DNA from 2 places in the Heyndrickxia sp. MSNUG genome. Region 1 is predicted to be linked to the other one. Evidence: riboswitches for the same ligand, from Rfam matches in the RefSeq annotation. Region 1 holds a riboswitch; the other holds the start of a gene.
What was found. Region 1 has a riboswitch for cyclic di-AMP ahead of AABM38_RS19895 (TrkH family potassium uptake protein). Riboswitches for the same ligand answer to the same signal wherever they lie in the genome.

Region 1 (7,288 bases):
CACACCGAGGATTCCACCCTCCGAATAGCCAATATAGCCGGCCATTTTCGTTGCGATGGGTCCTGGCAGAGCATTACCCATCGCGAGCACTTCACTAAATTCATTAACCGTCATCCAATCGTAGCGGTCAACTACTTCATTTTCAATCAAAGGAATTGAAGCAGGACCTCCACCGTATCCTAAAATACCCGGAATAAAAAATGCCCAAAAAATTTTAAAATAAATCATCGCTGCTCTCCTCCCACTTTTTCATTTTCGGAAGGCGAAGCATCCTTCTTAAGCAAGGCACCAATCAATAAAACAAAGATTAAAATTCCTGGGTGTACGTGCAAGAATTGCATAAGCAGCAAACTTCCAGCCAGCGCCACCACTGTCCATTTCCAACCGAGCTTGGATGCACCGGATTTTTTTATAAAATCCCATGTCAGAACAGCAAGCATGACAGCAACTACCGGCACAACAGCCTGAGTCATGCCGCTTACCCATGATTCATCCTTATAGGCATTCAGGCCGGTCAAAAGAAGAACCATTAAAATAATGGTTGGAATAATTGTCGCTGCCAGGGCATTAAACATTCCCAAGACGCCTGCTTCACGGAAGCCGATATATCCAGCCAACTTTGTAGCGATTGGTCCCGGCAGGGCATTTGCTAATGCAAGAATATCGCTGAATTCATCAGAGTCCATCCATTTATATTTTTCTACTACTTCCTTATGTACAAGTGGGATCGAGGATGGTCCTCCTCCGTAGCCAAGAATTCCTACCCGAAAAAACGCTAAAAATATATCCGCCTGTTTCAATCACTCTCACCTTTTCTATTCGTAATATCAGCCATGGCTGAAAATTATTTCGTTACCCTTATTAAATAATTATATAGATTAATAGCCATACATGCATGGAAAATTATCACCAGAGATAGGTTAGAAAATTTTTACATAAAAAAGCAGGCTGCTCACAGCACCCTGCCTCATGTCTTATTTTACTTTTGAAAACTTGTTTAAATCACCATTTTCCCCAAGGACAATGAGAATGTCCTCTGCTCTTAACGTTTTCTCGGGATCCGGTGAAATGTCTACCTTAGGACCGGTTTTAACTCCAATAACCGTGATATTGTATTTTGCACGCAGGTTGATTTCAATGAGGTTCTTTCCTGCCATGCTCATCGGGAGCTTGATTTCTTCAATACTGTAATCATCTGAAAGCTCGATGAAATTCAGCACATTTGGAGATGCCATCAGCTGATGGGCTACCCTTTCCCCCATATCTCTTTCAGGGAAAATGACTTTGTCCGCACCGACCTTGAACAACACCTGTGCATGGTGCTTGTTAAGGGCTTTTGCAACGACATTGGCTACTCCCATTTCTTTTAGGATAAGGACTGTCAGAATACTCGCCTGGATATCGTCGCCTATCGCCACAATGACGGTATCAAAGTTTCTGATTCCAACAGCTTTGAGAGTTTGTTCATCTGTTGAATCGCCGATCACCGCATGGGTGACATGCTCTTTATATTCTTCGATATATTGCTCTTTTTTATCAATGGCCAGTACTTCGTTTCCTTCATTGTACAGGGAAGTCGCTACACTTGAACCAAAGCGTCCCATCCCAATTACTGCATATTGCTTTGCCATAAAAATATCCTCCTACCCAATCATCACTTTTCCAGCAGGATAACGGTAATGATCTTCTTTTCTTTTTTTCGCTACTGCAAAAGCAAGTGTCATCGGTCCAATCCGGCCCGCGAACATCGTAAATGTAATCAATATTTTCCCGAGTGGTGACAGTTCGGGAGTCAGCCCCATTGAGAGGCCAACTGTTGCAAAGGCGGATACTGTCTCAAAGAATAACATCAGAAAATCTTTTCCCGGTTCTGTAATGGTCAACACCATTGTTACGAAAATAATTAAGAATAGTGCCATGAGTGTTACTGTAAGTGATTTATAAATGATGCTGTAGTCCATTCTTCTGCCAAAGAACGTGACGTCCTCCCTGCCTCGGATCTGCGCTTTCACGGCGCCCATCAGGATGGCAAATGTGGTTGTCTTAATGCCGCCACCCGTTGAACCTGGGGATGCCCCGATAAACATCAGGAAGATAATCAGGAATAATGTCGTTTGTGTTAAGTCACCAATATTCAATGTATTGGAGCCGGCAGTCCTTGGCGTGACAGATTGATAAAAGGAACCTAATATTTTTCCGGCCATAGTCAAAGGTTTCAAAGTGTTTGGATTGTTATATTCAAGTATAAAGATCAGCAGCGCACCGCCAAGTACAAGAACACTGGAAACGGACAGTACCATTTTAGAATGAAGTGAAATCCTTTTTGTGCTTTTATATTCAAAAAGCTCATTCATTACAATGAACCCTATCCCGCCTAAACTGATCAGTGAAATTAGGGTTATATTGATAACAGGGTCATCAGCATATGCAGTGAGCCCGTGAAACTCTCCCATTAAGTCAAATCCAGCATTATTAAAGTTCGAAATCGCATGGAAAAAACCAAAATAGATGGCCTTACCAGCAGCCATGTCCTGTGCAAACCTGAGAGATAACAGGATAGCGCCGGCAATCTCGATAACGGCTGTAAAAATCAGAATCCGCTTTACAAGCCGGACCACACCTTCAACCGTGGCATTATTCAATGATTCCTGGATGATCAGCCTCTCTTTTAACGAGATTCTTTTTCCAAGGATGAATGCCAGCAGTGTGGCAAAACTCATAAATCCAAGCCCGCCGATCTGAATCATCGAAAGGATGACCATTTCACCAAACTGTGTGAAGGTATCACCTGTATCGACTACTACGAGCCCTGTTACGCAGGTTGCTGAAGTAGCTGTGAACAAAGCATCCAGCCAGGATAACCCTTTGCCGTCAGTCGTAGCAGAGGGCAGTGAAAGCAGCAGCGAACCCAATAGGATAATCGTCCCAAAACCAAAGACAAGTACCTTCGGAGGCTCCAGCTTAAAAAGCATTTTCCTGCGCATGTTTTTTTCTCCTTCTCCTCTTAGTATGAGGAATTTTGTTAGTAATATTTCTTTGGCAGGGACTAATAATCTTAACGAATCATAAATGACACCGTTAATTATGCAAAACAAAAAAGCCCCCAGAGGCTAAAAGATAATAGCCTTGTGGACTTTAGAACAGACTCGTCTCACAAGCTTCATCTTCCTCTTCTGCAACGCTTGCGGAGTTAGCTGTCGGATTAGGGCTCAGAATAGCCCTGCCTTTTATTCAAAGGCTTCACCCCTAGTGGATTATCAACCACGAAAGTTGGTTCCCCCGCTCCAATTGGATTCAGCGATTTAGAAATTTGAAACTTCATTTAATTTTAGGATTCAGTATAAAATCTGAAACTGTTGTTATCATACTCCTGTGCGATTCTAGTTGTAAAGTATGAAAAATACGCTAAAAATCCCTCTTTTGACTCAAATAGAACGAAAACTTCCAGCATATCATTGCTTATCTCACTGAATCGCTGTTTTTCTTGATTATTTATCCCTTTTTCAAGTTTTTATCAAACTTTTTGATTGTCCTGTGTCCGATGATGAATTGGTTTCCGAAAACTTTTCATGCATTCGTGATGGTTTTTTTTTTGAATGGTTCTCGGTCACTTTAACCATTCGTGATAAATACAAAGCAGTCCTGATTTTACACAGGACTGCTTTGCTTGTCGAAAAAGATACAGTTCACATATAAGTTATTGAAACCCTGTTGATTGGAGTGGAAGGCGCGCAGACTCCTGCGGGTGCAGCGGCTAAGGTGAGACCCCGCAGGAGCAAAGCGACGAGGAGGCTCACCTGACGCCCCGCGGAAAGCGAAGCGCCTGGAACGGAAATCAACAGACCTGTTTAACTTCCCAACCAAAATGTAGACAAGCTCACTTTCATCGAGTTTTGTCTTCAGTCAAAGCAGTCCTGTTTTACTCAGGACTGCTTTGCAAAAATTATTTAAGAGCTGTTGTCTGGATGAATTCCTTTGTACGGTCTTCTTGTGGATTGGTGAAGAACTCTTCTGGTTTAGCTTTCTCGACAATGATTCCTTCATCCATGTAAATGATCCAGTCTGCAACCTCACGGGCAAAACCCATTTCATGGGTTACGACTACCATGGTCATTCCGTCCTCTGCTAATTCTTTCATGGTAGTGAGTACTTCTCCTACCAGTTCAGGGTCAAGAGCTGAAGTTGGTTCATCAAAAAGCATGATGTCCGGATTCATTGCCAGCGCACGGGCAATTGCTACCCTTTGTTTCTGGCCGCCTGACAATTTGCTTGGATAAACATCTGCTTTATCCTCAAGACCGACCTTCACAAGAAGTTCCTTCGCTTCCCTGATGGCTTCATTTTTTGGCATCTTTTTCACATGAACAGGTGCCTCAATGATATTTTCCAGTACGGTCATATGGGGAAAAAGATTAAAATGCTGGAATACCATTCCTACCTTTTGGCGTACTTCATTTATATCATGAGTATCCCGGGAAACCTCTTCTCCTTCGATAATGATTCTCCCATTGTCCTTTTTTTCCAGGAAATTAATGCATCGAAGGAGGGTACTTTTACCTGAACCACTTGCTCCGACTAGACATACGACATCGCTTTCCTTAACCGTTATATTGATATCCTTCAGGACATGAAGGTCGCCAAAGGATTTATTTAAGTTTTCAACATGAATCATTTCTTTTGTATACACTTCATTTCCTCCTTACCTGTCACTTACAGCTAATTTCTTTTCGATTGCCCTTACGACCAATGTCAGGATCGCAACTAGAACTAAATAATAGAAAGCTACGATTAACAGGTACGTCATTTCGTCAAAGTTGTTTGAACCAAGCGTCGTTGCTACGTTGAATAGCTCGTTCATCGAGATGAACGCCGCGAGCGAGGAATCCTTAAGGCCGATAATAAATTGGTTGCCAAGCGGCGGAAGAGAACGGCGGAACGCTTGCGGCAAAATGATTCTTCTCATGGTTAAAGCCTTTGACATACCCAATGACCGGCCAGCTTCCATTTGGCCTTTGTCAACCGATTGGATGGTTCCGCGGAAGATTTCCGCGATATACGCACCATTATGGAACGCTAGCGCCAATGCTGCCGCCCAGAAATCAGGAATCAGAAAGATTCCGCTGATTCCGAAGTATAAAATGAAAATTTGTACAATCAGTGGGGTTCCCCTGATTAGATAAACATATGCGTCTGAAATCCATTCTAAAGGCTTGATGTTAGAAATTTTTAAAAGTGCAAAGAATAAACCAATTACAATTCCTACTAAAATTGATACTACTGTAAGCTGCAGCGTAAGCAGCATTGCATCGATAAAAAGGTCACTGCTGTCAATCAATGTTTGTAAAACATGTCCTATACTTGGCAAAGCTCCTACATCCCTTCTCTATTAATTATCTATCTATCTACTCCGGCTTCGTTGTGATATCCTCACCGAAGTATTTTAGGCTGATTTTCGAGAGTGTTCCATCTTTGCGCAGATTCTCCAGCGCTTCATTCACCCTTTTTAACAGCTGCGGGTTATCCTTTGGAACAACAACAGCCTGCTCACTTCTTTCAATGAGCTGCCTTCCTTCAATCTCAAAGCCTTCCTTCGCTGCACTCTTTCCTGTAACGAAGTCGGTAATGACCGCGTCATGGCGGCCGGTGCTTAAGGCTTTTAATGCTGTGATATCACTATCGTACATTTTGATATTAGAAGTGTATTTAGAGGCAGTTTCCGCGTACGTGGATCCTTTTGCGACAGCAACTTCCTTCCCCTTTAAATCATCAACAGTCTGGATGCTGCTATCGGGTCTTACGAAAATTTGCGGACCTGAATAATAGTATGGAGTCGAAAATAGTACATGTTTGCTCCGCTGAGGATTAATCGTGTGGCTGGCTACAGCGACATCAGCACGGCCAGTTTTTACCCCTTCAACAATCCCCTTGAATTTCATTCTTTTCTGTACAGGCTTCAGCCCCATCTCTTTGGCTAACGCTTCTCCCACTTCAATGTCAAAGCCCGTCATTGACAAATCATCTTTAAGATAACTGAACGGCTTAAACTCTCCTGAAGCTGTGAAGATTAATTCATCCTTGTCTACCAGCTCAGTTCCATCGTCTAGCTTTTCCTTTTCTGCACATGCAGTTAAAGACAATAGCGAGAGAACCAAAGCTGCAAATAGTATCCATTTTTTTGACATTCCCCTATGATCTCCTCTCTCTTTTTTCCTGCTTGCTAACTAAGTACCCTTTTTACAAAGGGGATAATCATAAAATTAAAGGGGGTTATTGTAATAGGGGGAGAAATATGGGAAAACCCACAATGAATGAAAGGCTCCGTTAAAGCCTAATGTTGTTTTTTATAACCTGTTGATTGTAGTGGAAGGCGCGCAGACTCCTCCGAAAATGCTAACGCATTTCCATCGTGCGTGGGTCCATTCGAGGAAGCTCTTCAGTGTCCTGCGAGCGCAGCTGGACAGGTGAGACCCCGCAGAAGCGAAGCGACGAGGAGGCTCAGCGCCAGCCCCGCGGAAAGCGAAGCGCCTGGAACGAAAATCAACAGACTTGTTTAACAGAGCCAATTTAAAAGCAAGCAGGTCCCTTGTCAGGGTTTATAGCAAAGAAATTATAGGTAAATAATAGGGTTGAGATTAGACATTAGATTGATGAATTGAATATTGGAGGTAGATGGAGATGAAAGCCATGATCATTATGAATCCATCATCAGGAAAAGAAAAAGCAAACGAGTATGTCCAAAAAATAAAAGAAACCTTGCAAGGAAGATTTAGTGATATAGATATTAGAAAGACCGAGAAGGAAGGAGATGCTGCCTCATTCGCAACAGAAGCTTGCATTGCTTTATATGATGCAGTCATCTCGATGGGCGGGGACGGAACAATCAATGAGACAATCAATGGAATAGCAGAACAAGACCATCGTCCAGCTCTAGGTATTATTCCTTTAGGAACCATCAATGATTTTGCCCGGGCACTAGATATCCCCCTTGAACCATATGAGGCTATTTCAATCTTAGAAGGTCAGGAAACCAGGGCAGTGGATGTCGGAAAGATTGATGAAGCTTATTTTGCAAATGTACTGGCAGTAGGGTCTATTGCAGAAGCTTCTTATAATGTGACAGCAGAGCAAAAGACACGTTTAGGCTCCCTTGCTTATTTTATGGAAGGAGCGAAATCGTTTTTGAATGGCGAAGCAATCGATTTAACCGTAGAACACGAAAACGGCAGATGGGAAGGAAAGTCTTTCCTTTTACTTGCAGCACTCACAAATTCTGTAGGAGGATTCGAAT
Region 2 (7,288 bases), 1.8 Mb from region 1:
AAACTCTAGGAATGTTACAGCTCCGCCTACTTCAATTCCATCAACAAAAGCTTCTTTTTCAAGTCCCATTACATCCATTGTCATTTGGCAGCCAATGAACTTAACGCCCATTTCTACAGCCATTTCAACTAATTCTGGAATAGCAGGAACGTTGGCCTTGGCAAAACCTTCTGCAAAATGTTCTTTTCCTTCAGGCATCGGAAGCTGCTTGTATGCTTCCTTATGGATTAAATTCAAGCCTTCAAATGTAAAAAACACAGCTACTTCCTGATCAGTTGCAGCCGCCGCTGTTGCGATATTAAATACTTTATAAGCATCAAATAAGCCACCATTACTTGCGATAATTGCTACTTTTTTACTCATTATTATTCCTCCTTATATTTAAAAATCATTCCTGATATTATTCAGGGATAAATTTAGTCTTGATGAACCATTTATACCATTACCCCTATTGGTATAATGATAACCTAAAAAAGAAGTGAGGTCAATCCTGTTTTTGTGTCTGTTTCTCTGTTTTTCTGAAAATCCTGCTCAAGTAAGCGGCAGACTTAAACAAGAGTTTTGACAGGGATTTTTATTGCAAAACAATCATTCTGTGATCAAGCTGTGGTTCTAGGTTCGTTCATCCCGCTATTGAAGTTTTTTCGTCATAATAAAATTAATAAACTCCATTCCTCTTACCCGCTTGTTTTGCTTTTTCACCTCAACGTATCCTTTTGAAAGAAAAAAGTTCACGGCTGTCATGCTGGCTTCTGTAGTCAGCTCCTCATATCCCTTCAAGCATGCAACTGATTCCAGTTTTTTTAAAATCGCTGAACCAATGCCTCTCGCTTGATAGTTTTTATGTGTGTATAAGAGATCAATTTCCCTCTCGGAGTTAAGGTTCCCGAAACCTGCCAATACCCCATCCACCTCAGCTGCCAATGCAAAACTGTTTTTTAGCCTGCTGTCTAAACTTTCTATACTGGAAAAGCTATTAGCCCAGATTCCGCATTGCTCTTGTGTATAATCTCCGAGGTTAACACTTAGAATCGTTCCTTTGAACAATTTCAGTAATGCAGGGGCATCTGCCGTAGAATAGGATCTAATTTCCATTTGTGAAAACTCCTTTTCTTATTATTTTCGAACCCGAAAATTATATTGTGATAAGGTCTTTTATCCTATATAATTTTAAATTGACTTCATAACAAACGTGGTTCGTAACCATCCCACGTTAAAAAACTAGGAGAGATGAAGAATGAATACGAGAACGATTGTCCGGAACGGTATCCTCGCAGCATTATATATTGCCGTTTCTGCTATTATTCAGCCATTTGGCTTCACGAACGTCCAATTCCGTGTATCAGAAATGTTCAACCACTTGATTGTTTTCAATAAGAAATATTTTTATGGAATCGTATTAGGCGTATTTTTAACGAACCTGCTCTTTTCTCCGATGGTCGCTTATGACCTTGTTTTCGGAGTTGGCCAGTCTGTGATTTCATTGCTCGTTACAATTTTCACAGCAAAATATATTAAGAGCATTATCGTACGGATGGCCGTGAACACTTTGGTTTTCACCTTCACGATGTTCCTGATCGCCATTGAATTGAACCTTGCATTCCAATTGCCGTTCTGGTTCACCTGGCTGACAACAGCTGCCGGCGAATTAACAGTGATGGCAATCGGCATCCCCGTCATGCTCGCCATCCACAAGCGCGTGAATCTGGAAAAATTGGTTTAACTCTGTTTACGATAAACATGAAAAAAGCTTGGACATTTTTTCTGTCCAAGCTTTTTTATTGTCTCCTTAGACCTTTACTATTTTTTCAAATGATAAGGCACAGTGGTGACAATTACGTTTTTTCTATAAAGCAAGAATGAACGGATTAGCAAACTAGATTGGTTATGAAGGATATTATGCCAGCCTTTCTTAGGAATAAATTGTGGTATAATTACTGTAACCACATAGTTCGCTTCACTCGCTTTACGTTGCACAGTATCAACAAATTTCGTCAGCGGATTTATAATACTCCTGTAATGGGAGTGCAGTGTAACCAGTCTGATATCGGGCTGCCATTCATTCCATTTTTCTTCAAACTTCTTTTCCTCATCTCTTTCAAAAGCAACATAAACAGCAATAATCTGATCTGCAGATAGAGATTTTGCATAGTTTAGAGAGTTTTCTACTACATGAGTTATTCCTGCCACAGGGACAATAATGACATTCCCTTCAACTGCAAGAGCAGGTTCACAGGTTGTAATCCTTAGTTGATCGCCTACCGCGTTATAATGTTTTTTAATCCGATGGAACATAAGGATGATGAGCGGCAAAAAGATTAATACCGACCATACCTGAGCAAACTTTGTCAGGAAAAACATAAGCATGACAATAAAGCTAATGACAGCACCTGTAGAATTAATGATTAATTTGGTAACCCAGCCCTCGGGTTTTTCGCGAATCCATTTAACCATCATTCCTGTTTGTGACAAAGTGAATGGAATGAATACACCAACTGCATATAATGGAATTAAATGTTCTGTTTGCCCTTTAAAAAATACAATTAAAAGTATAGAAGCCAATGCCAGAATGATAATACCATTGGAGTATCCCAATCGATCGCCTCTGACTGTAAACATCCTTGGAATAAATTTATCTTTTGCAAGATTCACTGCCAGTAATGGGAAAGCTGTATATCCCGTATTCGCGGCTAGTATTAAGATTAACGCAGTTGTTCCCTGTATGAGGTAATACATTGCATTGCGTCCAAATGTTTCTTCGGCAATCTGTGATACAACTGTTACCTTTTCATTTGGCGCAATACCATAATAATAAGCCAGGTATACAATTCCCGAAAATAGCAAGGCAAGCAACGCACCCATAGCCGTTAGAGTTTTAGCTGCATTCTTTGGAGCAGGATCTTTGAAATTAGGGATCGCATTTGAAATGGCTTCTACTCCTGTTAATGCTGAACTGCCAGAAGCAAATGCTTTTAACAACAAGAATAATGTTAATCCGGCGACTGGAGTCCCGATAGGTTCATGGAGATTTCCCGAAATATCTCCAGTAACGATTTTGTAAACACCGGCACCGATTAAGATGAATAATGCTAACACAAATAAATAGACCGGATAAGCCAAGATGCTAGCTGATTCTGTAACTCCTCTAAGATTAAGAGTAGTAATAAACAGAACAAATATAATAGCAATAAGGACATTGTAATTATGCAATCCTGGAAAAGCAGATGTTAAGGCATCCGTACCTGCGGAGACACTTACAGCCACTGTCAATATGTAATCTACTAATAGTGAACCACCTGCAATCAGCCCTGGATTAACACCTAGGTTTTCTTTAGAAACCACATATGCTCCTCCACCGTGTGGGTAAGCAAAAATAATCTGCCTGTATGAAAGAATAAGTGCTGTCAATAATATTAAAACCCCGATCGCTATTGGTACCGAATACCAAAATGCCGCTGCACTGATTGTAAAAAGAACAATCAAAATTTGTTCGGGACCGTATGCAACTGAGGATAATGCGTCTGAAGAAAGAATCGCCAATGCTTTTGTTTTATTAAGTTTCTGTTCCCCTAATTCAGTTGATTTCAAGGGTCGGCCAATTAAAAACCTTTTTATCGATGAAATCATCGATCGTCACCGCCTAGTATTAATGAAGGTATGTTTCCCAGTTGCTTTCATAAATAATCTTCTTTTTTCCGTTTAAAAAGGCATAAAAAAATGCCCCAAGCCATTATTAATAGACCTGTAGACATCATAATTCCTGTGCCTTACAAGCTCCACCTTCCTTCTCATATAACGCCTGCGAGGTTAGCTGACGGATTCGGGCCATTGAGTAGCCCTTCCTATTAAGGATTCACCCCTGGATTACGTCTAATCCAATAATGGTTTCCCCGCACCATATGGGTTTCGGCGATTTAGAAAATTGAAACCGTTGATTATCATACTCCTGTGTTTTTAAAAAGTAAATATTTTTATCATGGCTTAGTAAATTGAATATGATTGTGTCATGTGTGCATTCTAGTAGTAATCCAGATAAATAGGAGGATTAACATGTATAAAGAAAATGAACCCTTACTATCTGATGAATTTTTAGATAAGCTTACCGAGGAAATTAACCAGCTATACGGCGGTCCTGACTTTGAAGAAGTTAATCATATTAAGGATAATGATAATAAATAATTTTCCACATTGATATCATACGGCATTAAAAAAAGCTGCCAGGGTGGTCATGACCACCCTGGCAGCTTTTTTTAGTAGTTATGAGAATATTAATTTAACCCCTCGGCAGGTTTTTAAAAGCAATACCAGACGCCAAATTCATATAAAATAAAATAGAGCGCTAGCATCGGGGAGGCTGTCGCTATAATGGATATTCATCCCTCTATTACCTTAAGGCATTTTCTTTCAATAGATTTAGAAGAAACTCCCGATCCTCCGGGAAACCAAAATCCGCTTCTACCATCCCAGCTACTTTTTTCCACGCTACCTCATGGATCAGTCCGTCCGGATCCTGAATCCGCGATTCGCCACCTGTTATCATCACTTCAAAATATTGGAGCTTAATATCAACCCCAAAAGACTTACCTGTTTTTATGTATAATGGCTTGACGATTTCGACTTCATATCCCGTTTCCTCAAACACTTCCCTTATGCAGCATTCTTCAGAAGTTTCATTCAGCTCTGTCCCACCTGCAGGAATTGCCCAAAGCTTTTCTTCCTCTTCTTTTCCCTGCCGGACCATCAGCACTTCCCCGTGTTCATTCATACAGACTCCAGCAGCACCTACCCAAAGACCCACACCCATCCCCCCTATATTTTTAATGGCTTCTCCACTAAAGACCTTATTTTACAAACGCTAAAATCCCCAGTGCAATGATCAGCAAACCAGCAATCTTATTGACCAGACCTAAATGTGGAGTGATCTTATTATTAAAAAAGCTGACGATGAAGCTGAGCATTACCCACCATAACGCCGCACCAAAAAATACGCCGCCAATCAGCGTTACAGCAGTCAAACCTTTATCTGAACCCTGATCAAATCCCAGCCCGGCAAACATCGCGGTAAAATTGAGAATAGTGACCGGATTTGTAATCATCAATAATAATGTAGATAGATACATGCCCACAAGGCTTTCACCCTGCAGATTTGCTGCTTTACTGGCAGGTTTTTTAAAAAATGTCTTTACCCCCAGGTAAAATAAAAACGCAGATCCGATCAGCTTTAATAGAACCTGTTGCTCAATCAAAAATGCCGATACCACCGAAAAACCGAATGCGGCGATACTCGCATAAATAATATTCGCCGTCACAGCTCCAAATCCTGTCAGGATACCTGCCGTTTTCCCTCTGGAGAGGACTCTTTGAATACAAAGCAACCCGATCGGCCCAACGGGAGCTGATACTGAAAAACCAAGGATGATACTTTTTAGCAATAACATTCTTAATAAATCCTTTCGACAGAGGCATTTCCACAAGCCGTGGTGAGTTACTTAACTCCTTTTTACCTCATGCATTTACTTATCCACATTCCTGTACAGCTTACCCATATTTGCTGGTACAAATAGGATGTGTATAACCCATCGGTATTTCTATTGATTCCTATTGATTTTGAGCATGAATGGAATGATATATAGTTGTCAAAAAAACCTTGCCCGTGTCTGTTGAAGCTTCTCCTTGAATTCAAAGAGAAACTTCTTTCGTTCCTCGTAATCCTGCTTGTCGCCTTCTTCCCACAATTCAAGATCCGCCCCTTTATCAATCAGCTCGATTGCCTTCTTTTTAATCCCAACCGTCAATGATCTATGCCTCATTTGAAGGGCTGCAAGTGAAATATATAGAATCGATTCATCAGGCTGACGCTCCATGTCATCATCATAATCGTCAAACTCCTCGAGCCACGATTTCAAGATGATTTTCGCCGCTTTGCGCGGACTCATCCCTTCATCAAGAAGATCGTTCCATTCATCCTGGATATCACATGCCAAATCATCTTCCCACAGCTCTGTTCCCCATGCTCCCATCGTGTCCACTCCTTATACATTTTGTTATAACGGCACTTGCTTCTCCATTATTTTACTCCATATGGAATTGTGAGTCCTTGTTAATTTTTATAAAAATGCAGCGCAATTTAGAAGAGTCTATCTCCAGATGATTACTGAACAATTTGTTTATACCTTTTCTTTTATAAAATGCTGCATCCTTTAAAGAAAAGAACGCTAATAAACGGGCTCCTCCCAACATATAATTTATTTTTCCCTCATACCTTATTGTAGGACTTTTTCCCAGGGGAGGTTCATTATGTTCATTCATGTTGTCCAAAGAGGAGAGTCATTATGGCAGATTGCGAGCCGTTATCAAGTGACCATCACGCAAATTACAGAAATCAACGGATTGGAAAACCCAAATCAACTGGTCGTTGGCCAGGCCTTGATCATTCCATCATATGATGTATACCATACGGTCAGATCGGGAGAAGCGCTTTGGTCAATCGCAAAGCGTTACGGCACGACGGCTGACGCGATCGTCAGGGCGAATGGGATCACCAATCCAGCACTAATTTATCCAGGTACCGTGCTGCGGATTCCCGCAATCCGGCACACTGTACAATCTGGGGAGGCGCTCTGGCAGATTGGCCAGCGCTATGGTGTTACGGTTCAATCGATCATCAGGGCCAATCAAATTCAGAATCCAAACGTACTGTATCCAGGAACGATCCTCATCATCCCGAGGCCGAAGCCAACGATTGAATCGAACGCCTTCACCTACCATTCCGATGAAAAAGCGGTGGAGTATGTCGGTGAAGTGGCCGACCTGTTGACCTACATTGCGCCTTTTGCCTATGTCATTCAGCCGGACGGTTCGCTCGTCCTGTATATGAAGGATGACACCGATGCCATCCAGACAGGACTTGCAAAAGGAGCATTGCCGATGATGTCGATCACCAATTTTACCGCCACCGAAACAGGGCATAACATTGCACATGAAGTACTCGCTAGCGAAGAGCACCGCGGGAAGCTTCTGGACAATATTCTTTCCGTCATGCGTGAAAAAGGCTATCGCGGTTTGAATATTGATTTCGAAAATGTATTGGCTGCTGACCGCGAGCTTTACAATTCATTCCTTCAGGCAGCCGTAAATGCCCTGCATAAGGAAGGGTATTTCGTGTCAACATCTCTAGCGCCAAAAATCAGCGCTGACCAGAAGGGACTGTTATATGAAGCTCATGATTATCAAGCCCATGGCAGAATTGCAGACTTCGTCGTGCTGATGACGTATGAATGGGGCTATC

Region 2: it holds a riboswitch for cyclic di-AMP, as region 1 does, so the genes downstream of both, AABM38_RS04650 (APC family permease) here and AABM38_RS19895 (TrkH family potassium uptake protein) in region 1, are expected to answer to the same signal.

Annotation. Positions count from the first base shown of each region.
Region 1 covers NZ_CP150978.1:3,960,703-3,967,990, forward strand. Annotated here, with positions in the region: gene AABM38_RS19880 (chromate transporter) at 1-228, opposite strand, end outside; gene AABM38_RS19885 (chromate transporter) at 225-800, opposite strand; gene AABM38_RS19890 (potassium channel family protein) at 975-1,631, opposite strand; gene AABM38_RS19895 (TrkH family potassium uptake protein) at 1,644-2,984, opposite strand; cyclic di-AMP (ydaO/yuaA leader) riboswitch at 3,164-3,310, opposite strand; gene AABM38_RS19900 (amino acid ABC transporter ATP-binding protein) at 3,944-4,672, opposite strand; gene AABM38_RS19905 (amino acid ABC transporter permease) at 4,700-5,302, opposite strand; gene AABM38_RS19910 (transporter substrate-binding domain-containing protein) at 5,403-6,182, opposite strand; gene AABM38_RS19915 (diacylglycerol/lipid kinase family protein) at 6,676-7,288, shown strand, end outside.
Region 2 covers NZ_CP150978.1:940,213-947,500, reverse strand. Annotated here, with positions in the region: gene AABM38_RS04665 (DsrE/DsrF/DrsH-like family protein) at 1-363, opposite strand, end outside; gene AABM38_RS04660 (GNAT family N-acetyltransferase) at 631-1,095, opposite strand; PreQ1 riboswitch class I at 1,187-1,231, shown strand; gene AABM38_RS04655 (QueT transporter family protein) at 1,238-1,723, shown strand; gene AABM38_RS04650 (APC family permease) at 1,801-3,627, opposite strand; cyclic di-AMP (ydaO/yuaA leader) riboswitch at 3,781-3,922, opposite strand; gene AABM38_RS04645 (bacitracin ABC transporter ATP-binding protein) at 4,051-4,179, shown strand; gene AABM38_RS04640 (NUDIX hydrolase) at 4,385-4,804, opposite strand; gene AABM38_RS04635 (LysE family translocator) at 4,842-5,438, opposite strand; gene AABM38_RS04630 (MarR family transcriptional regulator) at 5,637-6,020, opposite strand; gene AABM38_RS04625 (LysM peptidoglycan-binding domain-containing protein) at 6,298-7,288, shown strand, end outside.